One region of the Rhizobium sp. P1_E1 genome, then DNA from elsewhere that is predicted to be linked to it. Evidence: predicted binding sites of a transcription regulator. Region 1 holds the regulator's gene; each other region holds the start of a gene.
The links. Region 1 encodes PhoB, which activates phosphate uptake and scavenging genes when phosphate is short. Its sites were predicted from a motif close to TGTCATNNANCTGTCAT; they were not measured.
Positions count from the first base shown of each region.

Region 2: a site for PhoB is predicted at 2,154-2,170, ahead of phnC (phosphonate ABC transporter ATP-binding protein). Genes of this name have one in related genera too.
Region 3: a site for PhoB is predicted at 2,078-2,094, ahead of AC1D1Z_RS04020 (BtaA family protein). Genes of this name have one in related genera too.

Region 1 covers NZ_JBFUAY010000006.1:96,206-100,388, reverse strand. The annotation lists gene pstA (phosphate ABC transporter permease PstA) at 1-494, shown strand, start outside; gene pstB (phosphate ABC transporter ATP-binding protein PstB) at 510-1,325, shown strand; gene phoU (phosphate signaling complex protein PhoU) at 1,370-2,083, shown strand; gene phoB (phosphate regulon transcriptional regulator PhoB) at 2,218-2,901, shown strand; gene AC1D1Z_RS04655 (GcrA family cell cycle regulator) at 3,083-3,616, opposite strand; gene AC1D1Z_RS04650 (aspartate aminotransferase family protein) at 4,037-4,183, shown strand, end outside.
Region 2 covers NZ_JBFUAY010000001.1:258,250-262,432, forward strand. The annotation lists gene phnK (phosphonate C-P lyase system protein PhnK) at 1-771, shown strand, start outside; gene phnL (phosphonate C-P lyase system protein PhnL) at 798-1,505, shown strand; gene AC1D1Z_RS01360 (DapH/DapD/GlmU-related protein) at 1,502-2,119, shown strand; gene phnC (phosphonate ABC transporter ATP-binding protein) at 2,237-3,082, shown strand; gene phnD (phosphonate ABC transporter substrate-binding protein) at 3,169-4,074, shown strand.
Region 3 covers NZ_JBFUAY010000005.1:70,627-74,809, forward strand. The annotation lists gene AC1D1Z_RS04015 (class I SAM-dependent methyltransferase) at 118-792, opposite strand; gene AC1D1Z_RS04020 (BtaA family protein) at 789-2,033, opposite strand; gene AC1D1Z_RS04025 (serine hydrolase domain-containing protein) at 2,251-3,675, shown strand; gene AC1D1Z_RS04030 (lytic transglycosylase domain-containing protein) at 3,715-4,183, opposite strand, start outside.

The DNA.
Region 1 (4,183 bases):
TGCTCGGTCTTTCCGTCTTCATCAACTTCATCGGCCTGCCGCGCTCGGCTTCGCTGGTCGGTGGCCTGGTGCTGACGCTGATGACCCTGCCGACGATCATCATCGCGACGCGTGCGGCGCTGCGCGCCGTGCCGCCGTCGATCCGTGCCGCAGCGCTCGGCCTCGGGGCGTCGAAGATGCAGATGGTGTTTCACCATGTTCTGCCGCTCGCCATGCCCGGCATCCTCACCGGCACGATCATCGGCCTGGCGCATGCGCTCGGCGAAACCGCGCCGCTGCTCTTGATCGGCATGGTCGCCTTCGTCGCCAACGCGCCGACGACACCGCTCGATCCCTCGACGGCTCTGCCCGTGCAGGTCTATATGTGGGCCAACGAGGCCGAACGTGCCTTCGTTGAGCGTACTTCGGGTGCCATCATCGTCCTGCTCCTGTTCCTGATCGTCATGAACATGGGCGCCATCCTCTTGCGTCGTCGCTTCGAGCGCCGCTGGTAAACGGAGTTAAACATCATGAACATGTTGACAGAAGCTGCAGTTGAAAAGGCGCTGGATCACAAGATGAGCAACGTCCCGTATAAGATGATCGGAAAGGATGTCTCGGTTTACTACGGCGAAAAGCGCGCGCTTTTCGATGTGAACCTGAACATCCGCGAAAACACCGTAACCGCCCTGATCGGCCCGTCTGGCTGCGGCAAGTCGACCTTCCTGCGCAGCCTCAACCGCATGAACGACACGATCGACGGCTGCCGCGTCACCGGCAAGATCACGCTTGATACCGACGATATCTATGATCCCGATATCGACGTCGTCGAACTTCGCGCCCGCGTCGGCATGGTCTTCCAGAAGCCGAACCCGTTCCCGAAGACGATCTATGAAAACGTCTCCTACGGCCCGCGCATCCATGGCCTTGCCAAGTCGAAGGCCGATCTCGACCAGATCGTCGAGACCAGCCTGCAGCGCGCCGGTCTCTGGAACGAAGTCAAGGACCGCGTGCACGAATCCGGCACCGGCCTGTCGGGCGGTCAGCAGCAGCGCCTCTGCATTGCCCGTGCCGTCGCCGTCAGCCCTGAAGTCATCCTGATGGACGAGCCCTGCTCGGCGCTCGACCCGATCGCCACCGCCAAGGTCGAGGAGCTGATCCACGAGCTGCGCGAGAACTACACGATCGTCATCGTCACCCACTCCATGCAGCAGGCCGCGCGCGTCTCGCAGCGCACCGCCATGTTCCACCTCGGCAATCTCGTCGAGGAGAACGACACCGACAAGATGTTCACCAATCCCGACGATCCGCGCACCCAGGACTACATCATGGGTCGCTTCGGCTGATCTTGGCGACACCAAGCCTTCCCGTTATTCGAGGATAAAGCCCCATGGCATCGACACATATTTTTTCTGCCTATGATGATGATTTGAAGTTCCTGTCCAGGCGGATTTCCGAAATGGGCGGCCTGGCCGAGCAGATGGTCAGCGAAGCCGTGCGCGCTCTCGTCAACGGCGATACCGCGCTGGCGCAGAAGGTCATCTCCGACGACGTGATCCTCGATCACGCCGAACGCGAAATCGGCGACAAGGCGATCGTCACCATCGCCCGCCGTCAGCCGATGGCTTCGGACCTGCGCGAAATCATGGGTTCGATCCGCATCGCCGCCGATCTCGAACGTGTCGGCGACCTCGGCAAGAACACCGCCAAGCGCGTCATCGCCGTCCAAAGCACCGGCGTTCCCCGCAAGCTCGCTCGCGGCCTCGAGCATCTGTCCGAGCTGGCGCTCGTTCAGCTCAAGGAAGTGCTCGACGTCTACACCAATCGTTCCGCCGACAAGGCGAATGCGATCCGCGAACGGGACAATGAGATCGACGCGATGTACACCTCGCTGTTCCGCGAGCTCCTGACCTACATGATGGAAGATCCGCGCAACATCACCAGCTGCACACATCTTCTCTTCTGCGCCAAGAACATCGAGCGCATCGGCGACCACGCCACCAACATCGCTGAGACGATCTATTACATGACGACAGGCGCTCAGCCGGAAGGCGACCGTCCGAAGGACGACAGCGCCAACACCGTCGGCGCGGTCACCGAATAACCGCCCACACCCCGCCACTTGCGTGCGCGCCCATCCGGGCGCGCACGAGGTCGCAGCCAATTTCTGAATTTGCGCAGGATGCATTGCTTAAATCACCCCCGGTTTAAGGATCATGCGCGAGGAGACCGACACGCATGATCCCGAGAGTTGCAGTTGTTGAAGACGAGGAAGCCCTCAGCGTGCTTCTTCGCTACAATCTCGAAGCGGAAGGCTTCGAGGTCGATACCATCCTTCGTGGCGACGAAGCCGAAATGCGGCTTCAGGAGCGCACGCCCGATCTTCTCATCCTCGATTGGATGCTGCCCGGCGTCTCCGGCATCGAGCTCTGCCGGCGTCTGCGCATGCGGCCGGAAACCGAGCGCCTGCCGATCATCATGCTGACGGCGCGCGGCGAAGAAAGCGAGCGTGTTCGCGGATTGTCGACGGGCGCCGACGATTATGTCGTCAAGCCCTTCTCGACCCCCGAGCTCGTTGCCCGCGTCAAGGCGATGCTGCGGCGCGCCCGCCCCGAGGTGCTGTCGACGGTACTGAAATGCGGTGACATCGAGCTCGACCGCGAGACCCATCGCGTCCATCGCAAGACCCGCGAAGTCCGCCTCGGCCCCACCGAATTCCGCCTGTTGGAATTCCTGATGTCGTCACCGGGTCGGGTCTTCTCCCGCTCGCAGCTTCTGGACGGCGTCTGGGGCCACGATATCTATGTCGACGAGCGCACCGTCGACGTCCATGTCGGCCGCCTGCGCAAGGCGCTGAATTTTTCCAACATGCAGGACGTCATCCGCACCGTCCGCGGCGCCGGTTATTCGATGGAAGCCTGAGGGCTTCCATTTGAGTTGCTGACAAATCCCTGGCAAAACCGCGACGTCATCCTCGGCCTCGTGCCGAGGATCTGCGCTCGGCACAAGGCCGAGCATGACGGAGGAAAACCTGAGCTTCCATCCAGCAACAAAAAAACGGGCCACTCGGCCCGTTTCTGCATTCTAACGATGGTCAGCCCGCTCAGCTGGCCCGCGCGGCTGCCCGGCGGCGTTCGTTGACCGGCTGGTAGGCAAGCTTCTGGTGGTAGCTGCAATAGGGCGAATTGTCGGGGGATTCGCAGCCGCAGAAATGGAAGTCGTCCTTCAGCGGATCGCCGACCGGCCACTTGCAGGTGCGTTCGGTCAGTTCCGTCAGGCCGAGGCGTCGGGAAATCGGCACGACCACGTTGCCTCTCGGCACGTATTCCATTTCCTCGATCGTTTCGATCTCGATCTCTTCCTTCAGCATGGTCGCGCCCTGCTGGCGGGTAACGGTGCGCGTGGCGACCCGTGAGGTGTAGTTCGGTGCGCGCGGCGCCGATGTATTGCGCTTTGGCGTTCGTGCGGCGGTGTTGGTGCCGCCAGCCTTGGCACGGCCTGGAAGGCTCAGCCGGTGCACTTTGCCGATGACCGCATTTCTGCTGACTCCGCCAAGCTGCGCAGCGATCTGGCTGGCGCTCAGTCCTTCGGCCCAAAGTTTCTTGAGTTTCTCGACCCGCTCGTCTGTCCAGTTCATGCCCTGTCTCCACCTTTTGCGTTGGTGATGGCAGAATCCCTCACCGTTGTCCCGGGAGCTCCGAAACAAGAAACGCTTGATCAATTTTGGTGACTAGTTCCGCCGCATGCAGTCTAGTAATTGATCTTTAACCTAGTGTGAGGCTGACTCCGTGACAAGAGTCGCATGAATCCGGATGAATCGAATTCGTAGTTTTCCCCAACTTGCTGCCTCTGCGTGGCATTTCTGCAATAATGCCTGTTGAAGACTGAAAATGCCGCTGTACACCCTTGCTGCATACGCTAAGGGCGCAGTTTTGTTGACATTGCAGCGCGAAAAGGAAATAGTGCCCCTCGCCGCCGCAAGGCGGCATTTTTGATTTTTCGGGCCTGGTTTCCTTAGCCGGAGTCATTGCCCGGCAACTTTGATGGAGATCGCGCCATGGCTGAAGCCGCGCCGCTTTATGACACCTATTCTCGTGCCCCGCTGCGGTTCGAGCGAGGCGAGGGCGTGTGGCTGATCACCGAAAGCGGCGAGCGATATCTCGATTTCGGCGCTGGCGTTGCCGTCACGTCAGTCGGCCACAGC
Region 2 (4,183 bases), on a different contig from region 1:
GATACGCCCCTCCTCAAAGTCCATGACGTTTCGAAATTCTACGGCAACCGCATCGGCTGCCGCGACGTCTCCTTCGAGCTCTGGCCCGGCGAAGTGCTGGCCATCGTCGGCGAGTCCGGCTCCGGCAAGACGACGCTGCTCAACTGCCTCTCCACCCGGTTGCTGCCGAGCACCGGCAGCGTCGAATATCACATGCGCGACGGCAGCTACCGCGACCTCTACCGCATGAACGAGGCCGAGCGGCGCTTCCTGATGCGCACCGATTGGGGCTTCGTGCACCAGAATCCGGCCGATGGCCTGCGCATGACCGTCTCAGCCGGCGCCAATGTTGGCGAACGGCTGATGGCGATCGGCGACCGGCACTACGGCAAGATCCGCGCTTCGGCGATCGACTGGCTCGAACGCGTCGAGATCGACGCCGACCGCATCGACGACCAGCCGCGCGCCTTTTCAGGCGGCATGCGCCAGCGCCTGCAGATCGCCCGCAACCTCGTCACCGGGCCGCGGCTCGTCTTCATGGACGAGCCGACCGGCGGCCTCGACGTCTCAGTGCAGGCGCGCCTGCTCGATCTGGTCCGCGGCCTCGTCAACGATCTCGGTCTCTCGGCCATCATCGTCACCCACGATCTCGCCGTCGCCCGCCTGCTCTCGCACCGGATGATGGTGATGAAGGACGGCTACGTCATCGAACACGGGCTTACCGACCGCGTGCTCGACGATCCGCGCGAACCCTACACGCAGTTGCTCGTCTCCTCGATCCTGCAGGTCTGAGGTCCTAAACCAAGGAAGAAGAAATCATGGCAACGCCCCTCGTCGTTTCCGAAGTCTCGAAGAGCTTCACCATGCATCTGCGCGACGGCATCAAGCTACCTGTCGTCTCCGATGTCGCCTTCTCGGTCGCATCGGGCGAATGCGTCGTGCTCGGTGGCCCATCGGGCATCGGCAAGAGCTCGCTGCTCAAGATGATCTACGGCAATTATGCCGTCGACACCGGCCAGATCCTCATCCGTCACAATGACCGCATCGTCGATCTCGCCTCCGCCGATCCGCGCACCGTGCTCAACGTCCGCCGCGATACGCTCGGCTATGTCAGCCAGTTCCTGCGCACCGTGCCGCGCGTCGCGGCGATCGACGTGGTTGCCGAACCGCTGGTGGCACGCGGCGAGGACGCCGTCACGGCGCGGGAAAAGGCGGGCGCCCTGCTTGCCGGGCTCAATCTGCCGGAAACGCTCTGGCAGCTTCCGCCCGCCACCTTCTCCGGCGGCGAGCAGCAACGCGTCAACATCGCGCGCGGCTTCATCACCGAGCATACGATCCTGCTTCTCGACGAACCCACAGCCTCGCTCGATGCCAGGAACCGTGCCGTCGTCGTCGGCATGATCGCGGAAAAGAAGAAGGCGGGGGTGGCCCTTCTCGGCATCTTCCACGACGAAGAGGTGCGCGAAGCCGTCGCCGACCGCATCCTCGACGTCCAGCAATTCTCACCGAGAAAGATCGCTGCATGAGCCGCAAACTGGGTATCGAGCCCTATTTTCATGAGACGGCGTCCGTCAGCGATTCCACCTTCGGGCGCTATACGGAGGTCTCTGAACGCTGCCGCATCAGCGAGGCCACGTTCGGCGACTATTCCTACATCATGCAGGACGGCTCCGTCTGGTGTGCGACGATCGGCAAGTTCGTCAATATCGCCGCCGCCGTGCGCATCAACGCCACCAACCATCCGACCTGGCGCGCGACGCTGCATCATTTCACCTATCGCGCCGCCGACTACTGGCCGGATGGCGACATGGAGACGGACTTCTTCGCCTGGCGGCGCGCAAACCGCGTGACGATCGGCAACGACGTCTGGATCGGCCACGGGGCGACCATTCTGCCGGGCGTCAACGTCGGCAACGGCGCGGTGATCGGAGCCGGCGCCGTCGTCTCGAAGGACGTCGCGCCCTATACGATCGTCGGCGGCGTGCCGGCAAAGCTCATCCGCGAGCGCTTTCCAGGAGAGGTCGGCGAACGGATGGACAGGCTTTCCTGGTGGGACTGGGAGCATGACCGGCTGCGCCAGGCGCTCCCGGATTTCCGCAACCTGAGCGCGGAAGATTTTCTGTCCCGTTACGGCGTTTAAACCCCCGATATAGGGGCGGAGAATTGTGACAGGACTTACACAAATATGACATGTGAGGTTCATCAAGCGGGACTAATGCGATGCTGACCAAGGCCTGGATCGCAAGGGAAGAGCATGATGTTCGAGCTGAAGAATGTCACACGTCGTTTCGGAAAAAAGCTCGCCGTCGATTCCGTCACGCTCGCCATTCCTCAGGGCCAGATGGTCGGCATCATCGGCCGCTCCGGCGCCGGCAAGTCGACGCTGCTGCGCATGATCAACCGCCTTCAGGAGCCGAGCTCCGGCTCCATTCATTTCGCCGGCGTCGAGGTCTCCGGGCTTCGCGGCCACGCGTTGCGCAATTGGCAGCGCGACTGCGCGATGATCTTCCAGCAGTTCAACCTGGTGCCGCGCCTCGACGTCCTCACCAATGTCATGCTTGGCCGCCTCAATCATCGCTCGACGCTTATGAGCCTGCTCAACATCTTCACTCGCGAGGAACGCGTGCGTGCCATCGCGGCTCTCGAACGCCTCGGCATCGAGCAGACGGCGCTGCAGGCAGCCGGCACGCTTTCCGGCGGCCAGCAGCAGCGCGTGGCGATCGCCCGCGCGCTGATGCAGAACCCGAAGATGGTTCTCGCCGACGAGCCGATCGCCTCGCTCGATCCGCTGAACGCCAAGATCGTCATGGATGCGCTGCGCGATATCAACGAGCGCGAGGGCATCACCGTCGTCACCAACCTTCACACGCTCGACACCGCCCGCAACTATTGTGAGCGCATCGTCGGCATGGCCGGCGGCCGCGTCGTCTTCGACGGCAAGCCCTCGGAGCTGACCGCCGAAGCGGTGAAGGAAATCTACGGGACGGACAAGGACGGCGCCGGCATCGACGAAACGGTGACCTCCACATCGATCAATATCGCCCCCGAGCGGGCAGACCATCAATCCGCCGGCACACAGCCGCTGGCGCTGGCCGGCCTCTGAGAGAGGCAGCCGCGATCGAGCGCCCGCGTCAAGGGCACACTTCTTCGTAACGGGAAGGCCGGGGACACCGGTCAATAGGAGAGAACATGTTGAAGAAAGCACTCTTTGCGGCAACGGCGCTCTTCGCGCTCGCCGGCGCTGCCCACACTGCAGACCTCAAGGAATTCCGCATCGGCATCCTCGGCGGCGAAAACGAAACCGACCGCCTGCGCAACTATGCCTGCCTTGCCGACCATCTGAAGCAGGAATTCGGCTTCGAGAAGGTTTCGCTCTTCCCGGCCGCCGACTATGACGGCGTGATCCAGGGCCTGCTCGGTGGCACGCTCGACTTCGCCGAACTCGGCGCCTCCGGCTACGCCGCCGTCTACATCAAGGATTCGAAGGCTGTCACGCCGATCCTGACGACGCAGCAGAAGGACGGCTCGACGGGTTATTACTCGATCGGCCTTGCTCTGAAGTCCTCCGGCATCAAGTCCATCAAGGACGCCAAGGGCAAGAAGCTCGGCTACGCCGATCCGGATTCCACCTCCGGCTACCTCGTTCCGCTGACGCAGATCCCGAAGGACACGGGCATGCCGAACGACAAGTTCTTCGCCTCGACCCAGTTCAACGGCGGTCACGAGAACAACCTTCTCGCTGCCTATGACGGCAAGGTCGACATTGCCGTCGACGATAGCTCGGGCATCGGCGACTTCAAGGACGGCTACACCTCCGGTACCTTCCGCAAGGAAGTCGACAAGGGCGCCGTCGATCCGAACAAGCTGGTCGAAGTATGGCGTTCGCCGCTGATCCCGAACGGCCCGCTCGTCGTTCGCAACGCTCTCGGCGAAGAGTGGCAGACGAAGCTTGCAGCCTTCTTCACGGCTCTGCCGGAGAAGGATCACAAGTGCTTCGCCGCTGTCGAAGGCGGCGATTACAAGGGCTACGCGCCTGTCAAGCACGACTTCTACAATGCCGTCGTCGACGTCCGTAAAGCTGCCATCGGCGGCTGATCGAGCCGTTTCGAATGGGGGCGGCCGGCGACGGCCGCCCTCTATCTTTTGTCTACGGCGCCGCGCGTCTTAGACGCGCAAAGGACGCCGTAGCACTTCGAATTGCTGC
Region 3 (4,183 bases), on a different contig from region 1:
CGTCGTAACTCGAATGATCTTTTTGCCCCACAACTTGACCTTCGAAAAAGACGAGTCAGCAGAGGATAACCCTCTTTTCACCATATCAACGTAAAAAATCGGTTAGTTTCAAGCGAATTATAAGCGCTTGCTGATAATGGCAGCCCGCCAGGCATAACCACCGCCGGCGGTATCGAACAACAATATCGCGTTGTTTTCATGGGCTTGCGCTTCCAGAACCTCACGCAGATCGGGGCGCGGGGTGACGTGGAATTTCGCAAGCCAGGACTGCAGCATGCGCCGGAACCAGGCCGGCAAGCCTTCCTGCTGGCCGAAATCGACGATGTGCAGCTGGCCGCCGGGATTGAGTGCGGCGATCGATGCATCGACGGCGCGCTCCCAGTCCGGGATCATCGACAGGGCATAGGAAATCAGGATGCGGTCGAAGCCGCTGACGCCGAATTCGCGCGGCGTGAACGCCGTGGCGTCGGCGACGCGGAATTCCGGGATCGTCGCCTTGGTGGCGAAGGTCTTGCGCGCCGAAATCAGCATTTCCTGGGAAATGTCGAGGCCGAACAGCTTGGCGGTCGGGAAATGCCTGTGGGCGAAGGCCATGTTGCGCCCGGTGCCGCAGCCGACTTCAAGCAGGGTGCCGCCTTCGGGAACGTCGAGATTGCGGATCGTGCTGTCGCGGCCGAGAAGATAATATTTGCGGGTCAGGTCGTAGATGTGCCGCTGGTAGCGGTAGATGCCATCCATGAGGCTGGCATGTTCATCACTCTTTCCTGCCGTCTCAGTGCTGACCTTGTTCACGCCTTCTTCCCGTAAATATGGAAGCCGCCGTAGATTGCCGAGCGATCGAGCGCGGTCAGTTCAAGCGACTTCTCCTCGAAGTAATCCCATTGGTCGCGGATCGCCGGAGCCAGACGGCCTTCGATGATGCTTTTTTCGGCGGCGGTGCGGAAGATCACGCGGGCGCCGTCGCGCGCCGTGCGGGTGATTTCCGTCCAGACGTCGTTCAACTGCTCGTCCGTCATCCAGTCCTGTGCGTCGAGCAGGATGTAGCGGTCGCGCGAGGCGGCCGGCTCGCGAGCCAGAAGCTCGGTGAAGCTTGCGTGGTGGACGTTGACGCGGTCGACATTGGCGCGGATCACCTGATAGTGCTCCGACTTCAAATAGGTCGGCAGCGGGCCTTCCGTTTCGGTGCCGTAGCGGCGGCCGAAGGCCTGCCAGGCAAAATAGTTGTCGCTCATCGGGAAATGACAGGCGAGCTTTTCCAGGCGGTGCTTCAGCACCGGCGCGATCGAATGATCGGCGGCAAGGCTCGCAAGTTCGTCATATTGCTGCGGCGGAATGCCGAGGCCGAAGAGCGAGCTCTTGCGGCCGGTGATCCAGCGCACGACCGGCTTTTCGAAGAGCGGCGCGATCTGCTCGTCGAAGAACTGGCGCTGCTCGCGGATCGAGCGGGTTTTGGTCATCTCGCGCAGTTTGACGCCATGCAGGCGGGCAAGAAGGTGGGCGGCGCCGATGAAGCGGCCGAGCAGGCCCGTCTCGTAAATGTTGCGGTCAAAAACGGTGACGCGGCGGCGGCCGAACTTGCGGCCGTTCCAGTAGCTACGGGTTGCCTCATCGAGACGGGCGGCGAGATGCTGGTCGTAAGCGCGGCTGTTCGACTTCTCGTTCGGCATCGCCAGGAAGCGGACGAGATCGGCATGGCCGGGAAGATGCTTGAAGGCGGCAAGCTTTAGGCGGTTCAGCGCGATGTGGTGCGGGTTGAGATCGACGACGTCGATCGAGGCCGGCGCCTTGGAGAGATAGGCGAGCATGTTGCAGCCGCCAGAGCCGATGGTGACGATGCGATGGTTGGGCTTCAGCTCCATCGCCTGCATGTCGAGATCCGGATCCTCCCAGATCTGCGGATAGACGAGGCCGGAGAAGAGAAGGCCGAAGAGACGCTCGGAAAAGCCATCCTTCGAAAAGGCCTTATGGCGGAGAAGGGCGTCCTTGAGTTTCCGGTTCTTGCGGAAGCCGGCATCCGGTGCAAATTCTGACATGAGTCTGTCACCTTTTTAGCGTTCAGGGCGTGTAGCGCGCCTCTGCTACAGTTTGATGACGCGGGCTGTGGGCGCCGTTCTTCGGAGGCTTCGACCTCCTCGGGCGAGCAACCGGGATGGCTCTCCTGGGAAAGTGATCGGGACGATGGCCGTTCTTCGCTTCGGCCCCTTTCCGGCGCGTGTGATTCCTGCTTCTCTCCCGGCATGGAGGAATGCCATGCGATTTGTCCTGCGTATCCTGAAGGCGCTTGCTCTCCTTCTCGTTCTCCTCGTCATCACTGCCGCCAGCTGGCTCTTCATCCGGCCGCCGGAACTGCTCAGCGTCGGCGACGGCTATGCCGCCAAGATCGTCTGCTCCAATGTCTTCATCGCCGGCCGGGGGGCCGAGGATGTGCTTCATGACGATGTCCAGGCGCCCGGAAATCCGCTGCTGCGGCTCGTGCGTGTCAGCGTCGACCGCGACAACGACCGCGTGACGGCGCGCTTCATGGGACTGTTTGCGCCGAGTTATGCGCTCTATCGCGGCGCTTTCGGCTGCGCGAGCGTGCCGGACGGCAATTTCGAGGCGGCGGCGAATGCAGCGCCCTTCGATCCACCGGCCAAGATGCAGCCGAATGACGCCTTGTGGCCGGAGGGCGAGGGCACCGGCAACCCGGCGGACGGCAAGATCGCCGCGCTGCTTGCCGATGCCGGCGTGGCCGGCCCTGCAATGCGGGCGATCGTCGTGGTGCGCGATGGCCGCATCGTCGCCGAAGCCTATGGCCCCGGCTTCTCGGCAAAGACGCCGCTCATCGGCTGGTCGATGACGAAGACCGTGAATGCGGCGGTCCTCGGCCGGCTGATGCTCGACGGCAAGATCTCCTTTGACGATGATAACCTGCTGGCGCAGTGGAAGAACGATGCGCGCGCCAGGATCAAGGTTTCCGACCTGCTCGGCATGGAGAGCGGCCTTGCCTTCAACGAGGACTATGGCGACGTCGCCGATGTGACGCGCATGCTCTATCTCGATCCCGACATGGTATCGCTGCCGGCCAATGCGCCGATGGAGGCAGCACCCGGCCAGCGCTTCCGCTATTCGAGCGGTACGGCCGTGCTCTTGTCACGCATCTGGATGGACAGGGTCGGCAATGCGCAGGCCGCCTTTTCCTATCCGCACGACGCGTTGTTTTCGCCGCTCGGCATGACGAGCGCGGTGTTCGAACTCGATGCGCGCGGCACGTTTGCCGGAAGCTCCTATCTCTATGCGACGGCGCATGACTGGGCGCGCTTCGGGCAGTTCCTGCTGCAGGATGGCGTGTGGAACGGCCAGCGGCTGCTGCCGGAGGGTTTCGTCGGCGCCATGCGTACCCCGACGGCAGCGTCGAACGGGCGGTATACGCAAGGCCAAGCCTGGCTCGCTCCTGGCGGCCCAAGCGCCGCGTTCGGACTGCCGGAGGATACGTTCTGGCTGACGGGGCATGACGGGCAGAGCATGGCGATCGTGCCTTCCGCCAATCTGGTCGTCGTCCGGCTCGGCCTGACGCCAAGCCGGCTCGACTATCAGCCGCAGACGCTGCTGAAGAAGATCCTGGCCGCCGTGCCGCAACCGGGGGAGCCGAAACAGCAGGCCGGGTCACAACAAAAGGCGCAGCCGCAGCCATAGGCCGGAGCTGCGATCGCCGTTTCAGCAATTGCCTTGGTGTCAGTAGTTGCCTTGGGCGATGTCGGTCATGCCCTTGCGCTTGGCGTCATAATAATAGCCGCGCGCATAGAGGCGGACGGCATCGTCTTCCTTATTGTCGGAGACGAGCCAGGCGCCGCGCAGATATTTCGCGGCATATTTGATGTTGGTCTCGGCATCGAAGAGGCCGCCCGGGGCACCGTCATAACCCATGGACTTGGCGGTGTTGTACTTGATCTGCATGAGGCCGAAATAGCCGCGCTTGTTGTAGGCCTTCGGATTATAGCGGCTCTCGCGATGGACGATGCGGTGGAGCAACGTCTCGGGAATCTCGTAGACCTTCGAATATTTGGCGATGAGTTTGGTGACGAAGCTCTTCTCGACCGTCGGCGCATCGTCTTTGTCGTCGTCGCTGAACATCGGGGGCGCCGTCGGCGGATCGATCGGCCCGGATTCGTCGAAACCGTAATCCATGCTGGCGCGTGGCGTG